DNA from 2 places in the Streptomyces sp. NPDC023723 genome. Region 1 is predicted to be linked to the other one. Evidence: riboswitches for the same ligand, from Rfam matches in the RefSeq annotation. Region 1 holds a riboswitch; the other holds the start of a gene.

The links. Region 1 has a riboswitch for glycine ahead of gcvP (aminomethyl-transferring glycine dehydrogenase). Riboswitches for the same ligand answer to the same signal wherever they lie in the genome.
Region 2: another riboswitch for glycine. It lies ahead of gcvT (glycine cleavage system aminomethyltransferase GcvT); the one in region 1 lies ahead of gcvP (aminomethyl-transferring glycine dehydrogenase).

What each region holds. Positions count from the first base shown of each region.
Region 1 is NZ_JBFAAP010000026.1:93,655-100,677, reverse strand. Features, by position in the region: gene AB0G32_RS25030 (MerR family transcriptional regulator) at 114-797, shown strand; gene AB0G32_RS25025 (DNA polymerase IV) at 867-2,291, shown strand; gene AB0G32_RS25020 (PRC-barrel domain-containing protein) at 2,543-2,917, opposite strand; glycine riboswitch at 3,044-3,138, shown strand; gene gcvP (aminomethyl-transferring glycine dehydrogenase) at 3,317-6,211, shown strand; gene AB0G32_RS25010 (TOBE domain-containing protein) at 6,264-6,683, opposite strand; gene AB0G32_RS25005 (extracellular solute-binding protein) at 6,950-7,023, shown strand, end outside.
Region 2 is NZ_JBFAAP010000049.1:15,124-22,146, forward strand. Features, by position in the region: gene AB0G32_RS32480 (enhanced serine sensitivity protein SseB C-terminal domain-containing protein) at 1-13, opposite strand, end outside; gene AB0G32_RS32485 (enhanced serine sensitivity protein SseB) at 207-980, opposite strand; gene AB0G32_RS32490 (AAA family ATPase) at 1,034-1,702, opposite strand; glycine riboswitch at 1,859-1,954, shown strand; gene gcvT (glycine cleavage system aminomethyltransferase GcvT) at 2,116-3,249, shown strand; gene gcvH (glycine cleavage system protein GcvH) at 3,317-3,697, shown strand; gene glyA (serine hydroxymethyltransferase) at 3,706-5,025, shown strand; gene AB0G32_RS32510 (L-serine ammonia-lyase) at 5,100-6,467, shown strand; partial or broken gene AB0G32_RS32515 (transposase family protein) at 6,562-6,850, opposite strand.

The DNA.
Region 1 (7,023 bases):
ACGGCAAACCACTCTTAGGGTGATTATCACTCGGCGTGCCGAGTGTGGCGATCGTTGACGCACCCTTGGTGACTGCCTACCTTCGAGGAGGCAGGTCAAGGACGGAGGTCGGCGTGAGAAGCAGCGGCGACGGTACGGTGGGACGTGCTCCCGCACGCGGTCTCGGAGCCGGTGCTCCGTACTCTCCCGAGGGTTCTCGGATTCGCCCGGGCGGGGGATACCCGCAGCCCGGTGGTACGGCCGACCACGCCCCGCGGCGACCTGCGGTGGTGCCGAGCGGCGGAGGGGCGGCGTCCATGGCGTCCGAGCAGATCGGCTACCGGGGGCCCACGGCCTGCGCGGCCGCCGGGATCACCTACCGGCAACTCGACTACTGGGCCCGTACCGGACTGGTCGAACCGAGCGTGCGGCCGGCCCACGGGTCCGGGACCCAGCGGCTGTACAGCTTCCGCGACGTGGTTGTACTGAAGATCGTCAAGCGGTTCCTCGACACCGGTGTGTCGCTCCAGAACATCCGGACCACCGTGCGGCATCTCAGGGAGAGCGGTTTTCGCGACCTGGAGCGGATGACGCTGATGAGCGACGGTGCCACCGTCTACGAGTGCACTTCGCCGGACGAGGTGCACGCCCTGCTCCAGGGCGGCCAGGGGATCTTCGGGATCGCCGTCGGGGTGGTGTGGCGGGACGTGGAGAGCGCCCTGTCGCAGTTGCACGGGGAGCGGGTCGACACCGGCGAGACCCTGGTCGGGAACAATCCGGCGGACGAACTGGCCCGGCGGCGCAACCGGGCGGTCTGAGCCCGTCCGAGCCCCCGCCGGGCCGGGCGTGCGGGCGCGTTGTCAGTGGCGTAGGGCAGCATCGGAGATGTGAGAACCGCGCCCACGATCCTGCATCTCGACATGGACGCCTTCTTCGCCTCGGTGGAGCAGGCGTCCAAGCCGAGCCTGCGCGGGAAGGCCGTGGTCGTGGGCGGGCTGGGGCCGCGCGGCGTGGTGGCCACGGCCTCGTACGAGGCCCGGGTCTTCGGTGTCCACTCGGCGATGCCCATGGCCCAGGCCCGGCGGCTCGCGCCCAACGCCGCCTGTCTGGTGCCGCGCTTCCAGCTCTACCGGTCGGTCAGCGAGCAGGTGATGGAGCTGCTGCGGGCGCTGTCCCCGCTGGTGGAGCCGCTCAGCCTGGACGAGGCGTTCGTGGACCTGGAGGCCGGCGGGACCGCCTGGGACGCGGAGTCGGCCCGGCTGACCGGCATCCGGCTGCGGGAGGACATCCGGGCCGTCACCGGACTGACGGGGTCGGTGGGGCTGGCCGCCTCCAAGATGCTCGCCAAGATCGCCTCCGAGGACGCCAAGCCGGACGGGCTGGTGCTGATCGAGCCGGGCACCGAGCGCCGGCTGCTCGCGCCGCTGTCGGTGCGGATCCTGCCCGGAGTGGGACCGGCGACCGGTGACCACCTGCGGCGGGCCGGGATGACCACGGTCGGCGAGCTCGCCGAGGCGGGCGAGGACGAGCTGGTCCGGCTGCTGGGCAAGGCGCACGGACACGCGCTGTACGCGATGGCGCTGGCGCACGACGAGCGGCCCGTGGTGGCCGAGCGGGAGACCAAGTCGGTGTCGGTGGAGGACACCTACGACGTCGACATCCACGACCGGACGCGGGTCGGTCTCGAGGTGCGGCGGCTGGCCGGCCGGTGTGTGGCGCGGCTGCGCGGGGCCGGGCTGTCCGGGCGCACCATCGTGCTGAAGGTACGGCGGTACGACTTCTCCACCCTGACCCGGTCCGAGACGCTGCGCGGGCCCACGGACGACCCGGCGGTGGTCGCGGAGGCGGCCGCGCGGCTCCTGGACGCCGTGGACACCACCGGCGGGGTGCGGCTGCTCGGCGTGGGGGTCACCGGGCTCGCCGACTACACGCAGGAGGACCTGTTCGCGCAGGCGGCGGGGGAGCGGGCGGCGGAGGAGGCGGAGCCGGCGGGGTCCACCGGGCTTTCGGGGGCGGCGGAGGGGGGCGGCCGGGCCGCGTCCGCCGAGCCGGAGATCCCGCCCGCCGAGCGGCGCTGGCCCTCGGGGCACGACGTACGGCACGCCGTGTACGGGCACGGGTGGGTGCAGGGCAGTGGTCTGGGGCGGGTCACGGTGCGGTTCGAGACGCCGTTGTCGACCAGGCCGGGGCGGGTGCGGACGTTCCGCACCGACGACCCGGAACTGGAGCCGGCGGATCCGCTGCCGCTGGTGGAACGAAGACCCGGGGACACCGTGGCCGGACCGGTCGAGCCGGTGGACGGGGCGGGGTGACCGCGCGGCCACTGTGCGGGCGGTGCGGGGACAGCCGCGCGGTGCGGTTCGGGTGAGGTGGGGCGGGCGGAGGCGGGGCGGGCGGAGGCGTGAGGTGCCGGTCACGCGTGGGACGAGTGGGGCGGGGTGCAGCCGCCGGGTGGGGGTGGCGAGGCTCGGGGCCCGGTGACGGGGGAACGGGCAAGAGCGGCTTTTCCGCGGGGCGTGGGACGCGCGGGAGGCTGCTCGGGGGTGCTGAACCCGTACTCGCCTCAGGTCGGCTCCTCCTGGCCCGCCAGGCGGCCGAAGTCGTGGTCGGGGAGCGAGGGCGGGGCGGCGAGGTCGAGACCGTAGTGGTGGTAGAGCTGGAGTTCCTGTTCCGGGGAGAGGTGGCGGCCGACGCCGAAGTCGGGGGCCTCCTTGATCAGCGCGCGGTCGAAGGGCACCCGCAGCGTGCCGTCGACCAGTTCGCTGGGCTCCAGGGGGACGAAGGCGTCCCGGCTGAACAGGCCGGTGCGTATGGCCGCCCATTCGGGTATGCCGGTGGCGTCGTCGAGGTAGACCTCGTCGACGGTGCCGATCCTCGTGCCGTCGCGGTCGAACGCCTTGCGGCCGATCAGGTTGCGGGGATCGATGTCGGTACGCACGGGCCCTCCAGGTGGTCGCCAACCATCCGGTACATCATCCGTAAGCACTACAAAAGAGCACATTTGGCTGTGCGGCCACTCGAAAGACCGTGCGTGGGGGTCGCTGGTACGCTGGCAAACGGCTGCTGACCCCGTGCGGGAGAGTCCTCCGGTTACACCGGAGGCGCCGAAGGAGCAACTCCTCCCCGGAATCTCTCAGGCTCACGTACCGCACGGACGAGGTCACTCTGGAAAGCAGGGCGGGTGTCGACGGCTTCCGCTCTCACCGACGGTGAAAGCCGGGACGGCCCGACAGGATCCCGGTGAAGCTCTCAGGTCGAGATGACAGAGGGGGAGGCCGTCCGGGCACCCGCGCCATGGTGCCCCTCGCAGGTCGCGTCAGACCAGGAGGCCTCCGCAATGACCGCCCATCCCACGCCGCGCACCCCGCTCGCCGAGCTCGAACAGGGCATTCCGTTCGAGCAGCGCCACATCGGCCCCGACCAGGAAGCCCGGGCCAAGATGCTGGCCCAGGTCGGGTACGGCTCGCTCGACGAGCTGACCGCCGCCGCCGTGCCCGAGGTGATCAGGAACGCCGGCGCGCTGGACCTGCCCCGGGGGCGCACGGAGGCCGAGGTGCTGGCCGAGCTGCGCTCGCTCGCCGACCGCAACCAGGTGCTCGACTCGATGATCGGGCTCGGCTACTACGGCACCTTCACGCCGCCCGTCATCCTGCGCAACGTCATGGAGAACCCCGCCTGGTACACCGCGTACACGCCGTACCAGCCGGAGATCTCGCAGGGCCGCCTGGAGGCGCTGCTCAACTTCCAGACGACGGTGGCCGAGCTGACCGGTCTGCCCACCTCCGGGGCCTCGCTGCTGGACGAGGGCACGGCGGCCGCCGAGGCGATGGCGCTGTCGCGGCGGATGGGGAAGAACAAGAAGGGCCTGTTCCTGGTCGACGCGGACGCGCTGCCGCAGACCATCGCCGTGATCCGGACCCGGGCGGAGCCGACCGGGGTCGAGGTGGTCGTCGCCGACCTCGGCGACGGCATCCCGGCCGAGGTCGCCGAGCGGGAGATCAACGGGGTCCTGCTCCAGTACCCGGGCGCCTCCGGTGCCGTACGCGACCTCAAGCCGGTCATCGACCGGGCGCACGAGCTGGGCGCGCTGGTCACCGTCGCCGCCGACCTGCTGGCGCTGACCCTGCTGAAGTCGCCCGGTGAGCTGGGCGCCGACATCGCGGTGGGCAGCACGCAGCGGTTCGGGGTGCCGATGGGGTTCGGCGGGCCGCACGCCGGCTACATGGCCGTCCAGGAGAAGATGGCGCGCAGCCTGCCCGGGCGGCTGGTGGGCGTCTCGGTGGACGCCGACGGAAACCGGGCCTACCGGCTGGCGCTCCAGACGCGTGAGCAGCACATCCGCCGGGAGAAGGCCACCAGCAACATCTGCACCGCGCAGGTGCTGCTCGCCGTGATGGCCGGGATGTACGCCGTCTACCACGGGCCGGACGGGCTGCGCGGCATCGCCCGGCGCACCCACCGGTACGCCGCGATCCTCGCCGCGGGCCTCGCGGCCGGCGGGATCGAGGTCGTGCACGGCGACTACTTCGACACGGTCACCGCGCGGGTGCCCGGGCGGGCCGCCGAGGTCGTCGCCGCGGCCCGGCAGAACGGTGTCAACCTGCGGCTCGTCGACGCCGACCAGGTCTCGATGGCCTGCGACGAGACCACCACGCGGGCCCAGGTGGGCGGGGTGTGGAACGCGTTCGGGGTCGAGGGCGACATCGAGGCGCTGGACGCGGCGACCGCGGACGCGCTGCCGGCCGGACTGCTGCGCACCGACGAGTTCCTCACCCACCCGGTCTTCCACCAGCACCGCTCCGAGACCGCCATGCTGCGCTACCTGCGCCGCCTGGCCGACCGGGACTACGCGCTGGACCGCGGCATGATCCCGCTGGGCTCCTGCACCATGAAGCTCAACGCGACCACCGAGATGGAGCCGGTGACCTGGCCCGAGTTCGGGCAGCTGCACCCCTTCGCCCCGGCCGAGCAGGCACAGGGCTATCTGACGCTCATCCGGGAGCTGGAGGAGCGGCTGGCCGAGGTCACCGGGTACGACAACGTCTCGCTCCAGCCCAACGCCGGGTCGCAGGGCGAGCTGGCCGGACTGCTCGCCGTACGCGGGTACCACCGGGCCAACGGGGACGAGCAGCGGACGGTGTGCCTGATTCCGTCGTCCGCGCACGGGACCAACGCCGCCAGCGCCGTGATGGCCGGGATGAGGGTCGTCGTCGTCAAGACCGCCGAGGACGGCGAGGTCGACGTCGAGGACCTGCGGGCCAGGATCGAGCAGTACCGCGACGAGCTGGCGGTGCTGATGATCACCTACCCGTCCACGCACGGCGTGTTCGAGGCGCACGTCACCGACATCTGCGCGGCCGTGCACGAGGCGGGCGGCCAGGTGTACGTGGACGGCGCCAACCTCAACGCCCTGGTGGGGCTCGCCGAGCCGGGGCACTTCGGCGGCGACGTCTCCCACCTCAACCTGCACAAGACGTTCTGCATCCCGCACGGCGGCGGCGGTCCCGGCGTCGGCCCGGTCGCCGTACGGTCGCACCTCGCGCCGTACCTGCCCAACCACCCGCTCCAGCCCGCGGCCGGCCCGCAGACGGGCGTGGGCCCGGTCTCGGCGGCTCCCTGGGGCTCGGCGGGCATTCTGCCCATCTCCTGGGCGTACGTGCGTCTGATGGGCGGTGAGGGGCTGAAGCGGGCCACGCAGGTGGCGGTGCTCTCCGCCAACTACGTCGCCAAGCGCCTGGAGCCGCACTACCCGGTGCTGTACACGGGTCCGGGCGGGCTGGTCGCGCACGAGTGCGTCATCGACCTGCGGCCGCTGACCAAGGCGACCGGCGTGAGCGTCGACGACGTCGCCAAGCGGCTGATCGACTACGGCTTCCACGCGCCGACGATGTCGTTCCCGGTGGCCGGGACGCTGATGATCGAGCCGACCGAGTCCGAGGACCTGACCGAACTGGACCGGTTCTGCGACGCGATGATCGCCATCCGCGCGGAGATCGAGAAGGTCGGCTCGGGCGAGTGGTCCGCCGCCGACAACCCGCTGCGGAACGCGCCGCACACCGCCGCCGCGCTCGGCGCGGAGTGGGCGCACGGGTACACCCGCGAGGAGGCGGTCTTCCCGGCCGGGGTGTCGGCGGCCGACAAGTACTGGCCGCCGGTGCGCCGTATCGACCAGGCCTTCGGGGACCGGAACCTGGTCTGCTCCTGCCCGCCGCTGGACGCGTACGAGGACTGAGCACGAGATGCGAAGGGGCCCCGCCGAACGGCGGGGCCCCTTCGCGTTGCCGTCACGCGGTGGCGAGGGCCACCTCGGTGGACTTGACCAGCGCGACGACCGGCAGGCCGGGGGCCAGGGCCAGGTCGTCGGCGGCGTCCCGGGTGATGGCGGCGGTCAGTTCGGCGCCCTCGACGGAGATCTTCACAGCGGCCATCGCGTCGCCGGCGGTGAGCGCGGTGACCGTACCGGGCAGCCGGTTGCGCAGGGACAGGCCCGTGACGGAGGCGGTGGCCAGGGACACCTCCGTCGACTTCACCAGGGCCCGGACGGCCGAGCCCGGGGCGAGCGCGAGGTCGTCGGCGGCCTCCCGGGTGATCGCCGCGGTGAGGTCCTGGCCGTCGGCCAGACGGATCCGGACCGTTGCCATCGCCTCGCCGGGGGTGACGGCGGTGACGGTGCCGGGGAGCTGGTTGCGGATGCTCAGGCTCATGGATGCCTCGCTGAGGTCGGACGGGCGGGAGGGTGAGTCCACAGTAGTCCGATATGCCCGTTAAGCGGGCTGATTCGAGGCTTCGCGTCGGGTAAAAGGTTCGCGGATTGATCCGAATGTTTCGAGATGCCGGGACGGCTGGGCTTCCGTGAGCAAAGATTCGTGGTGCACAGGGGGTTGCCACCGTTTGTGCGCTGTCTCTAGGGTGCGGCAACAGCGCAGCTTTCTGGATTTTCTCCGAAACTTTCGTACCCAAGGAGCGCATCATGGGCGACCCGGCACTGTCCCGCCGCGGCTTCCTGGCGGCCTCGGCCGCGGCCGGTCTGGGCATGACGGCACT
Region 2 (7,023 bases), on a different contig from region 1:
CGCTCGCGCTCACGTGTTACCGACCTCTCGGGAAGCGTGCGTGGTTGGGGTCCAGCTTAGGTGGCTCCGCGGGCGGGGGGCGCCGTCGAACTCGGGGGTTCCTGCGCCTGGGCGGGTGCGGGTGCGTTGTGGCTGGTCGTGCCCGCGCGGCGGAGCCGCATGTCGATACGGCCCCGCGCCCCTTGGCGGCGTCCCCCTCGCGGCGGTTACAAGGCCCCTTGGTAGAAGGGACGGACGTGGTCCCTGAGCCAGTCGCAGACCGGGTCCTGGGCCGCTTCCAGCAGGACCAGGTTGACCGGCCACTTGACCGGGGCGCGGCCCAGGGCGCGGCCCAGGGCGTCCAGCGGGACGGCGCGGGCGTCGCCCTCCCAGTGGGTCAGTTCGACGCCGACGAACATGACCGGGTCGGCGGTCTCGACGGTGGCGAGGCAGCGGCGGGCGGTGCGGACCACGCCGGTGGCGGCGAACTCGGCGGACGCGGCGGACAGGAAGTCCACCGGGTCGTCCTGCCAGTCGGGTTCGAAGAGGCGGACCCGGCCGCCGGCCGCAGGGCCGTCCAGCGGGCCGCGGCCGGCCCGGCACAGCTCGGCCACCGCGGCCGGCGGCAGCGGGACGCCGACCACGCCGTCCGGGTTGACGGCGATGCCGACCTGCGGGGGCAGCCCGCGGGCGAACTCCACCGCCGGGGCGACGGTGAACGCCAGGTGCCCGCCGACGACCTGGCGGAACTGCTCCTCGGAGCTGAACACCGGCACGTACGCCTGGCCGGCGATCTCCAGTGTGGGCAGGTCCAGCGGGCCCTGGTGCGGGCCGCCGCCGTTGGGCAGCGGGACCCAGACGAAGCTGCGGCCCAGGACCTCGACTATCCGGCCGCCGGCGCCGGGCACGCCGAAGGCGGCCGACAGCACCTCCTCCAGTTCGTTGCCGGGCCATCCGCCGTGCGGATGTGGGTGCGCCTGCGCCTGCGCCGGAAAGTCCATCTGCTTGCCTACCGCCTGTGGGGAACCGCTGGTGTGGCTGAAAAGGCTACCGGTCAGCCGGTGAAGCCGATCCGGCGCAGCGTGTCGGCCGCCGCGCGGTCGAGCAGGACGGCGGCGCCGCAGCCGGGCGGCAGTTCGCCTTCGGCCGCCGCGCGCAGCAGCCGGTGGGTGGCCGCGCGGTGGCGCAGGAACGCGTACCGGGAGACGCCCCGGCCGCGCTCGCGCTGGCCCGCCAGTGCCTGCTCGGCGTCGACGTCGAGCAGCAGCAGGTGCAGGGTGCCGCCGCGTCGCCGGGCCTCGCGGGTCAGCCAGCGGCGCACCCAGGTCTGGGTGCCGCAGTCGTGCACGACGACGCCCGCGCCGGAGCGCAGGGCGCGGCGCAGCCCGGCGTAGTGCGCGATGCGGACCAGGGGGCGGTAGACGGCGTACGGCAGGAGGCGCGGCATGCGCCGGTCCCAGCGGTCGCGGGTGTCCTGCGAGTCGACGCGCGCCCCGCGCACGGTCCGCTTCATCAGCGTTGACTTGCCGCTGCCGGGCAGGCCGGTGACGGCGACGAGGTCCTTGGGGCCGAAGAGCAGGGCGTGCGGGCTGCGGCCGGCTCGGTCCCGCAGGTCGCGGACGACGGGTGCGGGCCGCTCGGCGCACGCCTCCCGGGCCGGGGCCGTGTGCTGCTCGGGCAGCGCGAGTCCCGAGGTCGTGGCGTATGCCGTGGTCCTGTTCACCGTGATCGTCCTCCCCTGGGGCGGTTCACGAGTTCCCATCCCCGTCGAGTGTAAAGAGAAGGTAATGCGGTGGTCTCGCGATTTCATTCGCTTCGTGCCACAAGCCGGTCACAAACGCAGTGCTAGGGTGGCCGCGCCAACTGCATACCGGCCGTTTGAATCCGCGCGGGAGAGTCCCCGGCCAGTCGCCGGGGCGCCGAAGGAGCAAGTCCCTCCCTTGAATCTCTCAGGCACCGTCACCGCGCGGGCGAGGCACATCTGAAAAGCGGGCCGCCGTGACCGGCGGTCCCACCCAAGGTGCAAGTTCTGGTCCCGGCTCCCCGCGAGCCGTGATCACGGCGAACCTCTCAGGTACCGATGACAGATGGGGAGGACCTTCCTCGCCCGTGCCGTCCTGTCCTGGGAGACGACCGATGAGCAGTACCCCGCTCCGCCATACCGCGCTGGACGCCGTGCACCGCGCGCTCGGCGCGACGATGACCGACTTCGCCGGCTGGGACATGCCGCTGCGCTACGGCTCCGAGCGCGACGAGCACACCGCCGTGCGCACCCGGGCCGGGCTCTTCGACCTCTCCCACATGGGCGAGATCACCGTCACCGGCCCCGCGGCCGCCGCCCTGCTCGACCACGCCCTGGTCGGCAACATCGGCACGGTCAAACCGGGCCGGGCCCGCTACACCATGATCTGCCGGGCGGACGGCGGCATCCTGGACGACCTGATCGTCTACCGGCTGTCCGGGACCGAGGCCGGTTCCGCTCACTACATGGTGGTCGCCAACGCCTCCAACGCCGAGGTGGTGCTGGACGCGCTGACCGAGCGGGCCGCCGGATTCGACGCCGAGGTGCGCGACGACCGCGACGCCTACGCGCTGCTCGCCGTGCAGGGCCCCGCGTCCCCGGGCATCCTGGCCGCGCTGACCGACGCCGACTTGGACGGCCTGAAGTACTACGCCGGACTGCCCGGCACGGTGGCCGGCGTCCCGGCGCTGATCGCCCGCACCGGCTACACCGGCGAGGACGGCTTCGAGCTGTTCGTCGCCCCGGCCGACGCGGAGCGGCTGTGGCAGGCGCTGACCGGGGCCGGCGCGGACGCCGGTCTGGTCCCGTGCGGCCTGTCCTGCCGGGACACGCTCCGCCTGGAGGCGGGCATGCCGCTGTACGGGCACGAGCTGACCACCGCGCTGACGCCCTTCGACGCCGGGCTCGGCCGGGTGGTGAAGTTCGAGAAGGAGGGCGACTTCGTGGGCCGCGCGGCGCTGGCCGAGGCCGCCGCCCGGGCGCAGGACAATCCCCCGCGCGTCCTGGTCGGCCTGGTCGCCGAGGGCCGCCGGGTGCCGCGCGCCGGGTACGCCGTCGTCGCGGACGGCCGGGTGATCGGCGAGGTCACCTCCGGCGCCCCCTCCCCCACGCTGGGCAAGCCGATCGCGATGGCGTACGTCGACCCGGCGCACGCGGCGCCGGGCACCGCCGGGGTCGGCGTGGACATCCGCGGCAGCCACGAGCCGTACGAGGTCGTGGCGCTGCCGTTCTACCAGCGCCAGAAGTAGGCGCACACCGCCCTTTCGGCGCCCCCGCATTCCCCTTCACTCCACCGCATACAGGAGAATTCAGGCCATGAGCAACAACCCCCAGCAGCTCCGCTACAGCAAGGAACACGAGTGGCTGTCGGCCACCGCGGACGGCGTCGCGACCGTCGGCATCACCGAGCACGCCGCGAACGCCCTCGGTGACGTCGTCTTCGTCCAGCTCCCCGAGGTCGGCGCCGCCGTCACCGCGGGCGAGACCTGCGGCGAGCTGGAGTCGACCAAGTCGGTCTCCGACCTGTACTCCCCCGTCTCCGGCGAGGTCACCGAGGTCAACGAGGACGTGGTCGACGACCCGTCGCTGGTGAACTCGGCCCCCTTCGAGGGCGGCTGGCTGTTCCGGGTGCGGGTCGCGGACGAGCCGGACGACCTGCTCTCCGCCGACGAGTACACCGCCTTCTCGGCCGGCTGAGGCCCGCGATGTCCGCCCCGAACACGGTCCCGGCCGCCCCGAACGCGTCCCCGGCCGCCCTGTACACGCCGCTGCGCGAACTCGACCCCGACGTCGCCGCCGCCGTCGACGCCGAGCTGCGCCGCCAGCAGTCCACCCTGGAGATGATCGCCTCCGAGAACTTCGCGCCGCTCGCGGTGCTGGAGGCCCAGGGCTCGGTGCTGACCAACAAGTACGCCGAGGGCTACCCGGGCCGCCGCTACTACGGCGGCTGCGAGCACGTCGACGTGGTCGAGCAGATCGCCATCGACCGGATCAAGGCGCTGTTCGGCGCCGAGCACGCCAACGTGCAGCCGCACTCCGGTGCCCAGGCCAACGCGGCGGCGATGTTCGCGCTGCTCGAGCCGGGCGACACGATCATGGGCCTGAACCTCGCGCACGGCGGGCACCTGACCCACGGCATGAGGATCAACTTCTCCGGCAAGCTGTACGACGTCGTCCCGTACCACGTGGGCGACGACGGCCTGGTCGACATGGCCGAGGTGGAGCGCCTCGCCAAGGAGAAGCGGCCCCGGCTGATCGTGGCCGGCTGGTCGGCGTACCCCCGGCAGCTGGACTTCGCCGCGTTCCGCCGGATCGCCGACGAGGTCGGCGCGTACCTGATGGTCGACATGGCGCACTTCGCCGGGCTGGTCGCGGCGGGGCTGCACCCGAACCCGGTGCCGCACGCCCACGTCGTGACCACGACCACGCACAAGACGCTGGGCGGTCCGCGCGGCGGTGTGATCCTCTGCACGGCCGACCTGGCCAAGAAGATCAACTCCGCCGTCTTCCCCGGTCAGCAGGGCGGCCCGCTGGAGCACGTGATCGCCGCCAAGGCGGTCGCCTTCAAGATCGCGGCCGGCGAGGAGTTCCGGGACCGCCAGCGCCGTACGCTGGAAGGCGCCCGCGTGCTGGCCGAGCGCCTGGTGCGGGACGACGCGCGGGCGGCCGGGGTCTCGGTGCTCACCGGCGGCACCGATGTCCACCTGGTCCTGGTCGACCTGCGCGGCTCCGCGCTGGACGGACAGCAGGCCGAGGACCGGCTGCACGAGGTCGGCATCACGGTCAACCGCAACGCCGTACCCAACGACCCGCGACCGCCGATGGTGACCTCCGGACTGCGCGTCGGCACCCCGGCACTGGCCACCCGCGGCTTCGGCGCCGAGGACTTCGCCGAGGTCGCGGACGTGATCGCCGAGGTGCTGAAGGCGCCCTCGCCCTTCGGGGCGGCCGACGCGCAGGCGCTGAAGGCCCGGGTCACCGCCCTGGCCGACCGCCACCCGCTGTATCCCGGGCTCGACCAGTAGCCCGCCCCGCACGGGGGGCCGGCCCGCCACAAGCGGGCCGGCCCCCCGTGAACCACCCCCGCTAAGGAGTCCCCGTGGCCATCTCGGTCTTCGACCTGTTCTCGGTCGGCATCGGGCCGTCGAGTTCGCACACGGTCGGCCCGATGCGCGCGGCCCGCATCTTCGCCCGCCGGCTGCGCGGGGAGGGCCTCCTCGGCTCCGTCGCCGCGGTCCGGGCCGAGCTGTACGGCTCGCTGGGCGCCACCGGCCACGGCCACGGCACCCCCAAGGCGGTGCTGCTCGGATTGGAGGGCGACTCCCCGCGCACGGTGGACGTGGAGACGGCCGACGACCGGGTGGCGGCGATCCGGGCGGACGGCCGGCTGCGCCTGCTCGGCACCCACGAGATCCCCTTCTCCTACGACGACGACCTGGTCCTGCACCGCCGTAAAGCCCTCCCCTACCACGCCAACGGCATGACCCTGTGGGCCTACGACGACCAGGGCGGCGAACTGCTCACCAAGACGTACTACTCGGTGGGCGGCGGCTTCGTGGTCGACGAGGACGCGCTCGGCGCGGACCGCATCGTGCTCGACGACACGGTGCTGAAGTACCCCTTCCGCACCGGCGACGAGCTGCTGCGGCTGACCCGGGAGACCGGCCTGTCGATCTCCGCGCTGATGCTGGAGAACGAGCGGGCCTGGCGCACCGAGGACGAGATCCGGGCCGGCCTGCTGGAGATCTGGCGGGTGATGCGGGAGTGCGTGGCCCGCGGCCTGTCCAGGGAGGGCATCCTGCCCGGCGGCCTGAAGGTCCGCCGCCGCGCCGCGCACACCGCCCGCAAGCTGCGCTCCGAGGGCGACCCGCTGGCCCTCTCGATGGAGTGGATCACCCTGTACGCGATGGCCGTGAACGAGGAGAACGCGGCCGGCGGCCGGGTGGTCACCGCCCCCACCAACGGCGCCGCCGGCATCATCCCGGCCGTCCTGCACTACTACCTGGACTTCGTGCCCGGCGCCGACGAGGAGGGCGTGGTCCGCTTCCTGCTGGCGGCCGGCGCGATCGGCATGCTGTTCAAGGAGAACGCCTCCATCTCCGGCGCCGAGGTCGGCTGCCAGGGCGAGGTCGGCTCGGCCTGCTCGATGGCGGCGGGCGCGCTGGCCGAGGTGCTCGGCGGCTCGCCCGAGCAGGTGGAGAACGCCGCGGAGATCGGCATGGAGCACAACCTCGGCCTCACCTGCGACCCGGTCGGCGGCCTGGTCCAGATCCCGTGCATCGAGCGCAACGGCATGGCCGCGGTGAAGGCGGTCACCGCGGCCCGGATGGCGATGCGCGGCGACGGCTCGCACAAGGTCTCGCTGGACAAGGTCATCAAGACCATGAAGGAGACCGGCGCCGACATGTCGGTGAAGTACAAGGAGACCGCCCGCGGGGGGCTCGCGGTGAACATCATCGAGTGCTGAGGTTCTAGGCTCTGACCAGCGCGTTTCCATCTTTCAGCGCTGTCAGGGCCTTCCCTGTCTGCACGGCGGGAAGTGAGCGACCGGTTGACGTCCTTCTGACCTCGTGGACGGCACCGGGCAGAGCCGGAGAGGCCCACAGCAGTCGGCCGGACGGATCGGCCAGGACCTGCACGTTCATCCCGTGTGTCTTGTGTCTGCCGGAGTAGAAGGGGCGGTCCGCGGCGATGCGGTCGATGGGCGGCAGGGTGCCGTCCAGCAGCCTGCCGGCCCGGGCTCAGGCGCCGCCACCGGGTGCCGGGCCCGCGACGGTGTCGGCGGAGCTTGGCGGACAGGAAGCGCAGGACAGAGCTGGACACGTCGATGCCCGACGGGCAGACAAACACCCGAAGCCTCTGGTGGAGACGGCCCAACTGACCTGCCCCGCGACGAGGTTGGAAAGGGCTCACTGGCGGCCGGAGCGGGGACACCGCCGCGGTCAGCCGCCTCAGCAGCTCCGTCATCACCAGGTCTGGGCATGTGGGAAGCCTCTTCACGATCACCAGTCGGACCCGATCAC